4 regions of the Paenibacillus sp. F4 genome follow, and region 2 is predicted to be linked to each of the others. Evidence: riboswitches for the same ligand, from Rfam matches in the RefSeq annotation. Region 2 holds a riboswitch; each other region holds the start of a gene.
What was found. A riboswitch is a leader RNA that binds a small molecule or an ion and turns the genes downstream of it on or off. The one in region 2 is predicted to bind thiamine pyrophosphate.
Positions count from the first base shown of each region.

Region 1: another riboswitch for thiamine pyrophosphate. It lies ahead of thiC (phosphomethylpyrimidine synthase ThiC); the one in region 2 lies ahead of tenA (thiaminase II).
Region 3: another riboswitch for thiamine pyrophosphate. It lies ahead of C1T21_RS22290 (ECF transporter S component); the one in region 2 lies ahead of tenA (thiaminase II).
Region 4: another riboswitch for thiamine pyrophosphate. It lies ahead of C1T21_RS00295 (ABC transporter substrate-binding protein); the one in region 2 lies ahead of tenA (thiaminase II).

Region 1 covers NZ_POVS01000004.1:299,333-302,476, forward strand. Annotated here, with positions in the region: gene C1T21_RS02050 (alpha/beta hydrolase) at 1-66, opposite strand, end outside; gene C1T21_RS02055 (IclR family transcriptional regulator) at 365-1,108, shown strand; TPP riboswitch at 1,264-1,376, shown strand; gene thiC (phosphomethylpyrimidine synthase ThiC) at 1,564-3,144, shown strand, end outside.
Region 2 covers NZ_POVS01000020.1:264,634-267,777, reverse strand. Annotated here, with positions in the region: gene C1T21_RS24635 (NAD-dependent malic enzyme) at 1-1,480, shown strand, start outside; TPP riboswitch at 1,573-1,675, shown strand; gene tenA (thiaminase II) at 1,814-2,503, shown strand; gene thiM (hydroxyethylthiazole kinase) at 2,578-3,144, shown strand, end outside.
Region 3 covers NZ_POVS01000019.1:76,243-79,386, forward strand. Annotated here, with positions in the region: gene C1T21_RS22285 (ABC transporter ATP-binding protein) at 1-908, opposite strand, end outside; gene C1T21_RS22290 (ECF transporter S component) at 908-1,504, opposite strand; TPP riboswitch at 1,755-1,864, opposite strand; gene C1T21_RS22295 (TatD family hydrolase) at 1,907-2,704, opposite strand; gene C1T21_RS22300 (polynucleotide kinase-phosphatase) at 2,725-3,144, opposite strand, start outside.
Region 4 covers NZ_POVS01000003.1:64,587-67,730, reverse strand. Annotated here, with positions in the region: gene C1T21_RS00305 (bifunctional 2',3'-cyclic-nucleotide 2'-phosphodiesterase/3'-nucleotidase) at 1-26, opposite strand, end outside; gene C1T21_RS00300 (pyridoxamine 5'-phosphate oxidase family protein) at 247-681, opposite strand; TPP riboswitch at 952-1,061, shown strand; gene C1T21_RS00295 (ABC transporter substrate-binding protein) at 1,254-2,297, shown strand; gene C1T21_RS26975 (hypothetical protein) at 2,305-2,487, opposite strand; gene C1T21_RS00290 (MTH1187 family thiamine-binding protein) at 2,790-3,083, shown strand; gene C1T21_RS00285 (ABC transporter permease) at 3,080-3,144, shown strand, end outside.

The DNA of each region.
Region 1 (3,144 bases), on a different contig from region 2:
GAGTGGGGTGGACGGCTCCTGAACAGCGGTCTGTAGCTGAGCGTTGCGCTGGGATGTCGAAATCATGTAAGAGCCTCCTTATATAAAATTGATCTTCGTTTCATAGAATTTAGGTATAATTCCACTTGAAAATAGTAGTGTAGATCCGTATAGATACCTATTATCGTATGATGGGGATTATCCAAAGTCAACGCCTGAACCGGAAAAGTAAAAATGATGCAAAGAATTGTCGATGTTTGTTCTCGTTCTGTAATATGGTTGTCACAAAAACATCGGTTTACAGTAGCCGCGACTATTCTATATAATTTATGTAACCATGTTTCATAGTGTGAAACGAATATGGATACAAGAGGAGCGGTTCAAGATGGAAGACCGTAAATTAACCGTTCGCGCTGTAGAGCGTGCACTTGATATACTGCTGTGTTTTACTGCAAATTCGGATCTTGGCCTGACGGAGATTGCCTCCAAAATTGGTCTACATAAAAGCACGGTTCATCGGCTGCTGACTACGTTGGAGGATCGGGGCTTTGTCGTTCGGAATGCCGAAACGGAAAAATATCGACTTGGCTTCCGCATTTGGGAGCTATCCACGCATTTGTCCCAAAGTGACGAGCCGGCAGTGCTGTTACAGCCTGCAATGGAAGGACTACGTGACCGTCTGGGGGAGACGGTCAGCTTGTACTTACGGGACGGCAGTATGCGTATTCGCATACAAGCCGTGCAGAGCAATCAGGCGATCCGCAGGGTCGCGCCTGTAGGTGCGCGTATGCCGCTGGCTGTAGGGGCCTCCAGCAAGGTGCTGGCGGCCTTTATGCCGCCGCAGGAGCTGGAAGCCCTGCTAAGCGGGGATGAATGGCCGCTCTCGGTAGACCCGGAGGTCTATAAAGCCCAGCTACAGGACATTCGCGAGAAGGGCTATGCGACCAGCTATGAAGAACGGGAGCCAGGGGCTGCTGCTGTGGCAGCGCCAATTGTGAACCGGAAGGGACAGGTCACTGCGGCTTTATCTGTATCTGGCCCGGTCAGTCGACTTGCACCCGAGACGCTACATGACTTTGCTCCGATTTTGATCGAAGCGGCGAAGGAAATGGGGCTTATGCTTCCGTAACAAGAATGAACACAGTTGAAGCAAGCAGAGTGATTTGATGGGGAACGTCTCCTTGGTAAAGGGAACCTAAAAGGGTTGCCAAAGCCATAAATTTAAAGTAGTCTGGTAAGGAAGGCGGGATGTCTGTTATATCCGCCTCATGTGAATAGAAGTATCACAGTTACTGGGGGAGCCTGTAATGCCGGGCTGAGATGGAATCGTGCAAGATTCCGGACCCTTTGCACCTGATCTGGATCATACCAGCGTAGGGAAGTAATCGGCCATTGAAATGTATACGCGGCTGCTGTCTACGGTGACGCATTGGAATAGGATTATTCCACATGCGTACTGTCTGGATAGCTGCCTCGTTAGATTAGCCGGTTCCCTGGGGAACCGGCTTTTTTGCATAGATCAGCGCCACCCTGGGAATGGTTCCGGATCGGTGTGTCATTTCATCGAAACGGGAGGAATGGACAATGAAGCCGACAGAAGTAGAAGGAACAAAAGAAGTTGAGGTAGAGAAGACAAACGGGGAGCAAGCCAGTGGGGTAAAACCCTTTCCGGGAAGCCGTAAGGTATATATTCAAGGCTCGCGGCCGGATATTGCCGTGCCAGAGCGCGAAATTGCTCTTCATCCTACACATACGCCGCAGGGCACGGAGCATCATGAGCCATTGCGTGTGTACGATACGAGCGGTCCCATGACCGACGAAGCCTATCAGGTCGATATCCGTCAGGGCCTGCCTCCATTACGGCGAGCTTGGGCACTGGAACGGGGCGATGTGGAGGCTTACGAGGGACGCACCGTCAAGCCGGAGGACAATGGACTGAAACCTGGCTCGAAACGGGAGACAGTTGAATTTCCCGGCGTGACCAACCGTCCGCTTCGTGCTTCGCAAGGTCGTACAGTGACACAAATGCATTATGCGCGGCAAGGGATCATTACGCCCGAAATGGAATTTGCGGCGATCCGCGAAGGGGTGGAGCCTGAGTTTGTACGGCAGGAGTTGGCGGCTGGACGAGCCATTTTGCCTTCGAATATCAATCACCCGGAAAGTGAGCCAATGGTCATTGGGCGTCATTTTCACGTGAAGATCAATGCGAACATTGGTAATTCTGCGGTTACCTCCTCCATCGAGGAGGAAGTGGAGAAAATGACTTGGGCTGTGCGTTGGGGCTCGGATACGGTTATGGACCTGTCCACAGGCCGTAATATCCATACCACACGTGAATGGATCATTCGGAATTCTCCTGTACCGATTGGGACTGTGCCGCTGTATCAAGCACTTGAAAAGGTGAACGGTGAAGCAGAAGCGCTGACGTGGGAGCTGTATCGCGATACGCTGATTGAGCAGGCGGAGCAGGGAGTGGACTATTTTACAATTCATGCGGGTGTATTGCTGCGGTATATACCGATGACGGCGAATAGAATGACGGGAATTGTGTCCCGTGGCGGGTCGATCATGGCAGCCTGGTGCCTTGCGCACCATCAGGAGAATTTTTTGTATACACATTTTGAAGAAATCTGCGAAATTATGAAATCCTATGATGTGGCCTTTTCTCTCGGGGATGGTCTACGTCCAGGTAGTATCTATGATGCGAATGATGAAGCACAGTTTGCAGAGCTGGAAACGTTGGGCGAGCTAACGCAAATCGCATGGAAGCATGATGTTCAGGTCATGATTGAAGGGCCAGGACATGTCCCTATGCATAAAATCAAAGAGAATGTGGATTTACAAATGGAGATTTGTAAGGAAGCTCCTTTCTATACCTTGGGACCGCTCACGACGGATATTGCCCCCGGATATGATCATATTACTTCAGCCATCGGGGCGGCGATGATCGGTTGGTTCGGGACGTCCATGCTGTGCTATGTTACGCCTAAGGAGCATTTGGGTCTGCCCAATAAGGATGATGTCCGCGAGGGTGTCATTACCTACAAAATTGCGGCACATGCTGCCGATCTGGCGAAGGGTCATCCACGGGCGCAGCAGCGGGATGATGCTTTGTCCAAGGCACGCTTTGAGTTCCGCTGGCGGGACCAGTTCAATCTGTCG
Region 2 (3,144 bases):
TCACAACCGAAACGTCGTACTCTACTACCGGCTGCTAACCGATCATTTGAGTGAAATGCTGCCCGTAGTCTACACGCCGACCGTAGGAACCGCGATTCAAGAATATAGTCACGAGTACAACCGCCCTGGAGGCGTATATTTGTCGATAGATAACCCGAACGGTATTGGACAAGCATTCCATAATTCTGGTTTGAGCGGCCATGATGTAGATCTGATCGTCGTGACAGATTCCGAAAGTATTTTGGGGATTGGTGACTGGGGCGTCGGGGGGATTAACATCGCTATCGGCAAGCTTGCAGTGTATACGGCTGCGGCAGGCATTCATCCCGGGCGGGTGCTGCCAATTGTACTGGATGTAGGCACAAATAATGAAAAGTTGCTGAATGATCCACTGTACATCGGAAACCGCCATAAACGGGTTCGCGGAGAAGCCTATAACCAGTTTATTGATACTTTTATCAGCAAAACGTTAGCGCAATTCCCGAAGGCGCTTTTACATTGGGAAGATGTGGGTAGCGTAAATGCGCGCCATATTATAGATAAATACGGTCAAAGCATACTCACCTTCAACGATGATATACAAGGTACAGGAGCGGTGACCCTGGCTGCGATTCTTTCGGCGGTGGGTGTCACCAAGACCCCGCTGCGTGAACAAAAAATACTTGTTTTCGGCCCAGGGGCTGCAGGAATCGGTAATGCTGATCAAATTCGGGGTGCTATGATCGAGGACGGCCTTTCCGCAGAAGATTCCTTCAAGTCCTTTTGGGCCTTTGATTATCGCGGGCTGTTAATGGAAGATATGGAAGACGTATTGGAGTATCAGAAACCATATGTGCGCAAAAAGGATGAAGTCAGCTCATGGACCCGGTCGGGTGACGGCAAAATACCACTGCTAGAGGTCATTCGTCAGGTGAAGCCTACGATATTGATTGGAACTTCCGGTGTAGCAGGTGCCTTTTCTGAAGAGATCATCAAGGAGATGGCGAAACATGTAGAACGCCCGATCATTATGCCCATGTCCAATCCTACAAACCTTGCAGAAGCAGTACCCGAGGATTTAATCCGGTGGACCGATGGCAAAGCACTGATTGCAACCGGAAGTCCTTTTGAGCCCGTCACCTATAACGGTACGAAATTTGAGATTGGACAGGCGAACAATGCCTTTGTTTTTCCGGGACTGGGTCTGGGTGCGATTGTGGTTAAAGCCAAAAGGATTACCCCTGCGATGTTTACAGCGGCAGCAGTTGCTGTTGCCAATGGTGTAGATTCGAATACGCCTGGCGGTGCGCTACTCCCTCATATCCGAAAATTACGCGAAGTTTCGTACGCTGTTGCGATTGCGGTTGCAAAAGCCGCGATACAGGATCAGGTAGCCCAGGCGCACATTTCAGATGTGGAACAAGCTATACGAGATGCAATGTGGAAACCGGAATATGCCAAGGTCAAAGCAGTGGAAAATGTAATTCATCACCCTCACTAAGCCCAAAACACCTAACTAGAGGAAATTTCATATTTTGCACACTATGTTTGACATAGCGTATGAACGTATGTACAGTAATAGTCAAAAGAATAGAAGTCCACTAGGGGAGCCGCTATGGCTGAGACAAGAACGTATCTTGGACCCTTTGAACCTGATCTAGTTCGTACTAGCGTAGGAAAGTGGAGCCTTCGTATATAAGGTTTCAAACGCTTTTTTTGCGAATTGGACCTATTGTTGAAGCCGCTCCCATTTTTCCGGGGCGGCTTTTTAGCGTTTTCCGGAATTGTTTTCTTACAGGACTTCTTGCTCTTCAATTAGATGGAGGTGGGGAAATTGAGTTTTACAGAAGAACTCCGTCGGCAGGCGGACGGCATTTTTCAAGCGATTTTTGAGCACCCCTTTGTGAGAGGTATTGCTGAAGGAAGTTTGACAAGGGGACAGCTGATTCACTATGTAAAACAGGACTTTGAATATTTGAACGCCTACATGCGGATATACGGCATCGCAATCTCCAAATGCACGAATCGGGAGGATATGGCTGTATTAAATGAACAAATCTCTTTTATTCTCCACAGCGAGGTTCATCCGCATCAAAATTTCTGTGCTGTCGCAGGGGTGACCTATGAAGAGTTGCAGGGATATCCGCTCGCTCCGTCGGCTCATCACTATATCCGTCACATGCTGACGGTTGCGCATGAGGGTAGCCTGGGCGAGATCTTGGCTGTGCTGCTGCCATGTATGTGGACGTATGCCGAGATTGGTCGCAGGCTGCTGGATGAAGTAAAGCCGGATGAGTCTCATCCGTTCTATGAATGGATTGGCTTCTATGGAGACCAGCTTGATGATACAACACTCAAGTTCCGAGAACGTGTAGATGCTTGGGCGGAAGACGCAACGGCTGCTGAGCGGGAGCGGATGATTGAGCATTTTATACTGAGCTGCCAGCTGGAATATAAGTTCTGGGACATGGCTTATAAGCAGGAAGAATGGCCGGTCCAGATGCAGGCAGCGGTCTTGGAATAGTCAGCCTGGCGATTCGATGTGTGAAGTACGTTTAATGCCCTGTTGAACCACCAACTATAGAGAGGATAATCATTATGAGTACATGGAAAAAAAGTTATTCGGATCTCCTGACGAAGGTACAAAACAGCAAACCCCTCGTTCACAATATGACCAATGTGGTAGTCACCAACTTTACGGCCAACGGTCTGTATGCATTGGGCGCCTCCCCGGTGATGGCCTATGCACCCGAGGAAGTAGCAGATATGGCAAAAATAGCAGGCGCCGTCGTGTTAAACATCGGTACACTGAACCGCGAACTGGTGGATGCCATGATCATTGCTGGACAATCGGCGAATGCACACGGTGTTCCGGTGCTGCTAGATCCGGTCGGTGCGGGAGCAACGAGCTTTAGAACTGAATCGGCACTGCGAATCCTGAGTGAAGTCAAAATCTCATTGGTGCGGGGCAATGCAGCCGAAGTCGCACATCTTGTTCGAGAAGCGCGTGAGATTAAAGGCGTAGATGCCGGTGACAGTGCTGACAGCGGCCATGTCGATCTGGCAATTCGGGCTGCTCGAACGCTCAATACGATGGTTGTCATTACTGGAAAAGAGGACGTCATCACCGATGGGGCCGAAGCACGAATGATTAGCGGCGGAGAC
Region 3 (3,144 bases), on a different contig from region 2:
GCTCCGTTTTCACCGACCACGCCAATCCAGTCGCCAGGCTTCACCTGCGCATGCTCCACATAAATCACTGAACTTAAACTGCGGAGGCCGCTAAAATGTTCCAGCTCCAGCAAATCAGTCCCCGCACCATTCTGTTGCGTCACTGATTCACTCCAACGTGGCGAAGACGATTCATTCCATACTCCCGGGTACCACACGCCGTACTCGGACAATGCCTGCCGATGCATATGAAATACTTCTTCCGCCCTTCCATCCGCAATGATCTCCCCTTGAGCAGAAAGCACCACAATCCGGTCCACATCATGGACAATTTCATTAATTTTATGCTCTACGATCACCAGTGTCTGGTCTACCGAAATGTTGCGAATGGTATCCCATACCTGTGTAGTGCCTTCCTCGTCCAACAAAGCCGTGGGCTCATCCAGAAAAAGCACTTCTGGCTCCATAGCCAGCACAGACGCAATCGCCAGCCGCTGCTTCATTCCCTGTGACATGTTGCCAATGGGCATGTGTATATCATCCGTCGATAGACCAACCTGTATCAGCAGCTCGCGAATACGGGATTGCATCTGCTCCTGGGGAACCTGATTATTTTCCAACACAAAAGCCAGTTCCTCGTCTGCATATGACATACAGAACTGCGTATCAGGATCTTGAAATACAATACCTGAGACACTTGGAATTACAGCAGCATCGTATTTCATGGGCACTTCTATCGTGCGTGGAATCACACCGCTTAACACTTGGAGTAGCGTTGATTTACCGCATCCACTCGGTCCCAGCAGCAGCAGCTTTTCCCCCTTGCGGACAGACAAAGACATATTGTGAAAAAGCAGCTCCTGCTCACCGGGGAATTTCAACCGTAGACGGGTGATCGAAGCCACCACATCTTCGGTTGCCCGGCTCATCAATCCAGCCCCTTATAATCTTGTTCCGTTGCAGGTCTCAAACTTCGTGTAACTCCGGTTACCTCCAATGCCTTAGCCAGATAGAACGCGAATACCCCGGCAATCACAATACTGCCAATCATCCGAAATCCAATATACAAAACATAGTTCCAGGTCGATAGCTGATCAATATACCCGTAGCTGAAGTCTAAAATCAGAGAAGTGACAGCCGCCCCGGCCGCAGCTAGCGAAGCAACCCCCAGGTTTGCGTTCCGATACAGAAAAGCCGCAAAAAACAGCTCCGCTCCCAAGCCTTGCAGCAGGCCATAGTACAAGGTGGACATCCCCCATTCGCTTCCCAAAAAAGCGCTGACCGTTGCCGCTGCCACCTCTGCCAAAATCGCAACACCCGGCTTGCGAATGATGAGATAAGCAAACGTGCCTGCCATAAACCACATGCCATACATCAGTTGCTCTGCGTGTAGACCAAATGGTTTCATCAAATCATAGGCAGGTCCCCATATTTTGTAGACCAACCCGAACACAACAGATATCACAATCGTGACCAAAATATCAGTCAGCTTCAACCCTTTGGACGCTCTTACAGCAGTATTCATTATTGCGTGCTCCCCTTTTTCCTTATAATTGGCCTCTTGGCCATAAAAAAAGCTTGTCTGGAGCTGAATCTCCAGGCAAGCTTTATGCGCAGTAAAAGGTGAAGCACCATACAAAACATCATTCGTCGATATGCCTTATATAACCAGTAGTCTAAGCTACTACACTGATACCAAGCCAAAGTCAGGGTCAAGGTAAAATGCTAGGACATACATTGAATCTATCGACAACCGCAAAACAAGCGGCATTCCTGTATAGTGTTCTAAGTTTCTCTACGCTGGCATTACCCAGATCAGATTTCACGGTCAGTGGCAAGGGCCACCCTCTCAGCCTGACTTTCTCAAGCTCCCGACAATGCTTTTTAATTCACTATAATATATACCTTATCTATGGCTTTGACAATCCTATAATCCGAAGAAACGTTTGGCCGTCTCCGTCGTCGCGATTTCGATCTCCATCATGCTTCGGCCTGTACATTCGGCAACCGTAGCAGCAATGTGAGCGAGATAAATCGGCTCATTACGCCCTTCTTTCGGCTTCACGGGCAGATTACGCGGGGTCAAAAATGGAGCATCCGTTTCAATCATCAGGCGGTCCAAAGGAATATCCCTGACCAGTTCACGCAGATGCTTGCCGCGCCGTTCGTCGCAAATCCAGCCGGTAATACCGATATACAGTCCCATTTCTACATACGTATTCAATTCCTGTGCAGTGCCGGTAAAACAATGCACCACCGCTTTATCGACAAGCCCTTGATGCTCCCGTAGCATAGCGACAAAATCCTCATGCGCATCTCGTTCATGCAGAAATAACGGCATATTCAGCTCACCCGCCAGTTGGATTTGCTCGCCAAACCATCGGCGCTGCACATCACGTGGCGAAAAATCACGGTTATAGTCCAATCCGCATTCCCCTATGGATACGACCTGCGGCTGACCCGCCAACTGGCGGAGCTGCTGAATCGTGTTTGCGCTGCAGTCTTTGGCATCATGGGGATGCACGCCAGCTGTCGCATACAGCTTGCCCGGATAACGTGCCGCATACTGAGAAGCCTCCCGACTGCTGCGGACACTGGTCCCGGTAATAATCAGCGGTGAAATCCCTACAGCCGCAGCTCTCTCTACCACCTGTTCCCGATCCGCATGAAACGAACGGTGCATCAAGTTCACGCCAATATCAATTAACGGTGTACCCCTTTCCATCTCAATCCCTCCTTCGCAAACTACAATCTCGGATCAATCGGCTCTGATTCCAGAGATAGCGCGGCAAGGACGCATTCATGAATACGATCTACCGTATCCTTGCGGACAAAACGTTCCACGCCTTCCATACCAAGCGCTCCTTCCATCAGGGCATGACGCTCCTTTTTGTTCGTTCGACGCTGCTTCAGACGCTTTAAATTCTCAGGGGCAAGATAATCCATACCGTAAATGATGTGCAAATACTTCCGGCCTCTCACCTTGATTGCAGGCTGAATCATCTTGTCCCGATTTTTCATCAAAAAGCATTCTGGCTTGATCACAATCCCCTCATGACCATCCTCTGTCATCTCGTTCCACCAGCGAATGACCTCTTCCTCGCTTGCTTCGTCCGTGATCACGCGATACTCTGTCTCCATAAACAGGGAGGACAGCCCAGCCAG
Region 4 (3,144 bases), on a different contig from region 2:
TTAAACCAATTTTTACGAAATAACAAAATATACCCCTCCTCATTAAGGTGTATGACTCATATACATACTTTTGCACATATATGTAAGCCTTGAACCCACCATTTCTATTTTAATCCAACGCCAGACAAAAGAGTAGTCATTTACTTAAATTATTTATGAAAAAATAATTAATTTTCTCAAAAATAAAAAACCAGCAAACCTCCTAAAAAACTCGGAGATTCACTGGTTTATCCATTTATATTCTCATTATTTATTCCACACTTGACGCTCAGTTTGCTGACCCACATACTCAATGCGAGTCGGATTCACGTCCAGAATGACATAATCGGGATCATCCGGTCCAGAAAACCATTCCTTCAAGGAATCGTTCCACACTTGTTTGCGCAGCCCCTCATCAGCTGTAATCTGGACAGTAGCCTCCACTTCTACGACTTCCTTCGTACCGCCAACTTCATAACCCAGCAGCAGATAAGCATTCGGATTGTCCTTTAGCTCATCCACTTTATGCGTTTTGCGATCTGTCGCCAGATGAATGTTCATTCCATCGTTAAAAAGGGCCATATAGCGTACTTTCGGTTTGCCACCCTCTACCGTACCTAACGAGCAAAATTTGTTGTTATCCAAAGCCTTCACAATGGCTTGTTCTAGTTGGCTACGATCCAATGTTTCCGTTTTACCCACAGTACAACAACTCCTTTTCACGAATTAGAATCCTCTACGGCCATGCCATTGGGCACCAGCCCATCTGAATATACCTACGCAGCTGTTCTGAAAATAACATGACCCGATCGAATCGGATTGATTCATGCTCATTTTCAGATCAAAGCTCACAGTAAAAGTGTACCCTGTCGTTCGGCAAATGAACCGTCATCTCTTCCTCCATGCTGGACAGACCCGCATTCAAGGCATATAATCGTCGTAGTAAACCCGAATAAATGAACCCATTAAACCATACAATGCCAGGGGTGCTGGAATCGGCCGGCTGAGAGTGTGTCCCAAGACACTGACCCTTACAACCTGATCTGGGTAATGCCAGCGTAGGAATGCTTAAGCAAGATGTGCCTTTCTTACATAGGACCATCCCTTACTTTGGTATATACAAGCGCAAGCGTCCCGGAACCTCGGGGCGCTTTTTTTGTTGAAGATTAAGTTGTTGGAAAGATCGCGTCCGGCAGATGTTATTTTTATGAAAATGGGGAACTTAAGCTGTCTGATTGGACGGATAACGGGTAATTAAAGGAGAGAACACAACGATGAAGCGCATGAAAATGTTAAGCCTGGGACTGATCAGTCTGTGGCTCATGGCCCTGACCCTGACCGCTTGCGGTGGAAGTCCCTCCACATCCCAAAAAGCGGCTCCCGCTACCGACACTGAAACGTCTACTCCGGCAAAGGAGCTCAAAGATGTTAAAGTCGTGCTCGACTGGACACCCAATACGAATCATACGGGACTCTATGTTGCCAAGGACAAAGGATTTTACGAAAAGGCGGGTTTGAATGTCCAAATTATTCAACCTGGTTCAGGCGGAGCTGATCAAATGGTTGCCTCTAATGCTGCACCTTTTGGTATCAGCTATCAAGAAGGCGTCACACAGGCTCGTACGCAAGGCGTGCCGCTTGTATCCATCGCTGCGGTGATTCAGCATAATACCTCAGGCTTCGCAGCCCCGGTAGATCGTGGAATTAAGAGCCCAAAAGATTTTGAAGGTAAAAAATACGGCGGTTGGGGCTCTCCCGTAGAAGAAGCGGTCATGAAATCCATCATGGATTCAGACAAAGGCGATGTGAGCAAAGTGAAGATCGTCAACATGGGCAATGCAGACTATTTTACAGCCGTGAAGCGGGATATCGACTTTGCCTGGATTTTCTACGCATGGACTGGAATCGAGGCCCAGCTTCGAGGTGAGCCATTGGATATGCTGTATGTAAAAGATTATTCCAAAAGCCTCGATTACTATACACCTGTAATTGTGAGCAATGAACAGACGATAAAAAATGATCCCGAGCTGGTCAAAGCGTTCATGGATGCTACCGCACAAGGCTATGAATACACTATCGCCCATCCGGAAGAAGCCGCGGACATTTTAAGCAAAGCTGTACCGGAACTGGATAAAAAACTGGTGCTCGCCAGCCAAAAATGGCTAAGCCCACGTTATCAGGACGATGCCGCGCAATGGGGCGTGCAAAAAGCGGAGGTATGGCAAAACTATTCGGACTGGATGTACGAACGCAAGCTGCTCAGCAAGCCTTTGGAAGTAGATAAAGCCTTCACAAACGACTTCTTGCCCAAGCGCTGATCATTTGTTAAAACGTTAAATAAGACTGAACTAGAGAAGTGAACGAAGCGCCACTACGCAGTCGGATGGTGCTTCCCATCGCTGTTGTACCCAGATTTCTTTTATGAATATCCAGAGGTTGAAATCTGGGTACAAAGGCGAACGCTAACACTTGTACAGCACCATTCCGCCCACTTCGTTCTCGTTCCACTTGGTTATTCTTTAGTCATAGTTATCTAAAGCGCAAAAACAGATGCGCTTGTGTGTAAAAATACCGTACAACCTAGCTTTAAAAATAAGGTGCTTTTAAGGCGGTTGGCAGCGGAGCGGTTCATTTGAATCTGGAGAAGCGCAGCGTTCGCCTTTGCCGTGGGATTCTTACCTTTGAAATTCATTCAAAGAATCCCACGGCAACAGCGATCGTAAGATCAAATGAAACGCGAAGCGGTCTCCCCGCCTTAAACCACCCTATTTTCTCAAAACAACTCCACAATAAAGGACAGGTGAATTTCCATGGCTAACACACTGCTCAGTATTCAAGTAATCCCTAAAACTCCTAATAACGAGGACTCTTACCCGTATGTAGATAAGGCGATTGAGGTCATTCAGCGCTCCGGCGTCAAACATCAGGTGAATCCATTGGATACGACCATGGAGGGCGAGCTCGACGAGTTGCTGAAAGTGGTTAAAGAAATGCACGAGGCTTTGACGGAAGCGGGTAGTCCCAGCGTCATTTCACAGATCAAAATCGCACATAACCCACAGGGCATCAGCATGAACAAGCTGACTGAGAAATATCGCCCATGAATCCGAAAGGCAAGAACGCATCCTGGTGGAAAAGCGTATGGCCGCCCCTTGTGGCGGTCCT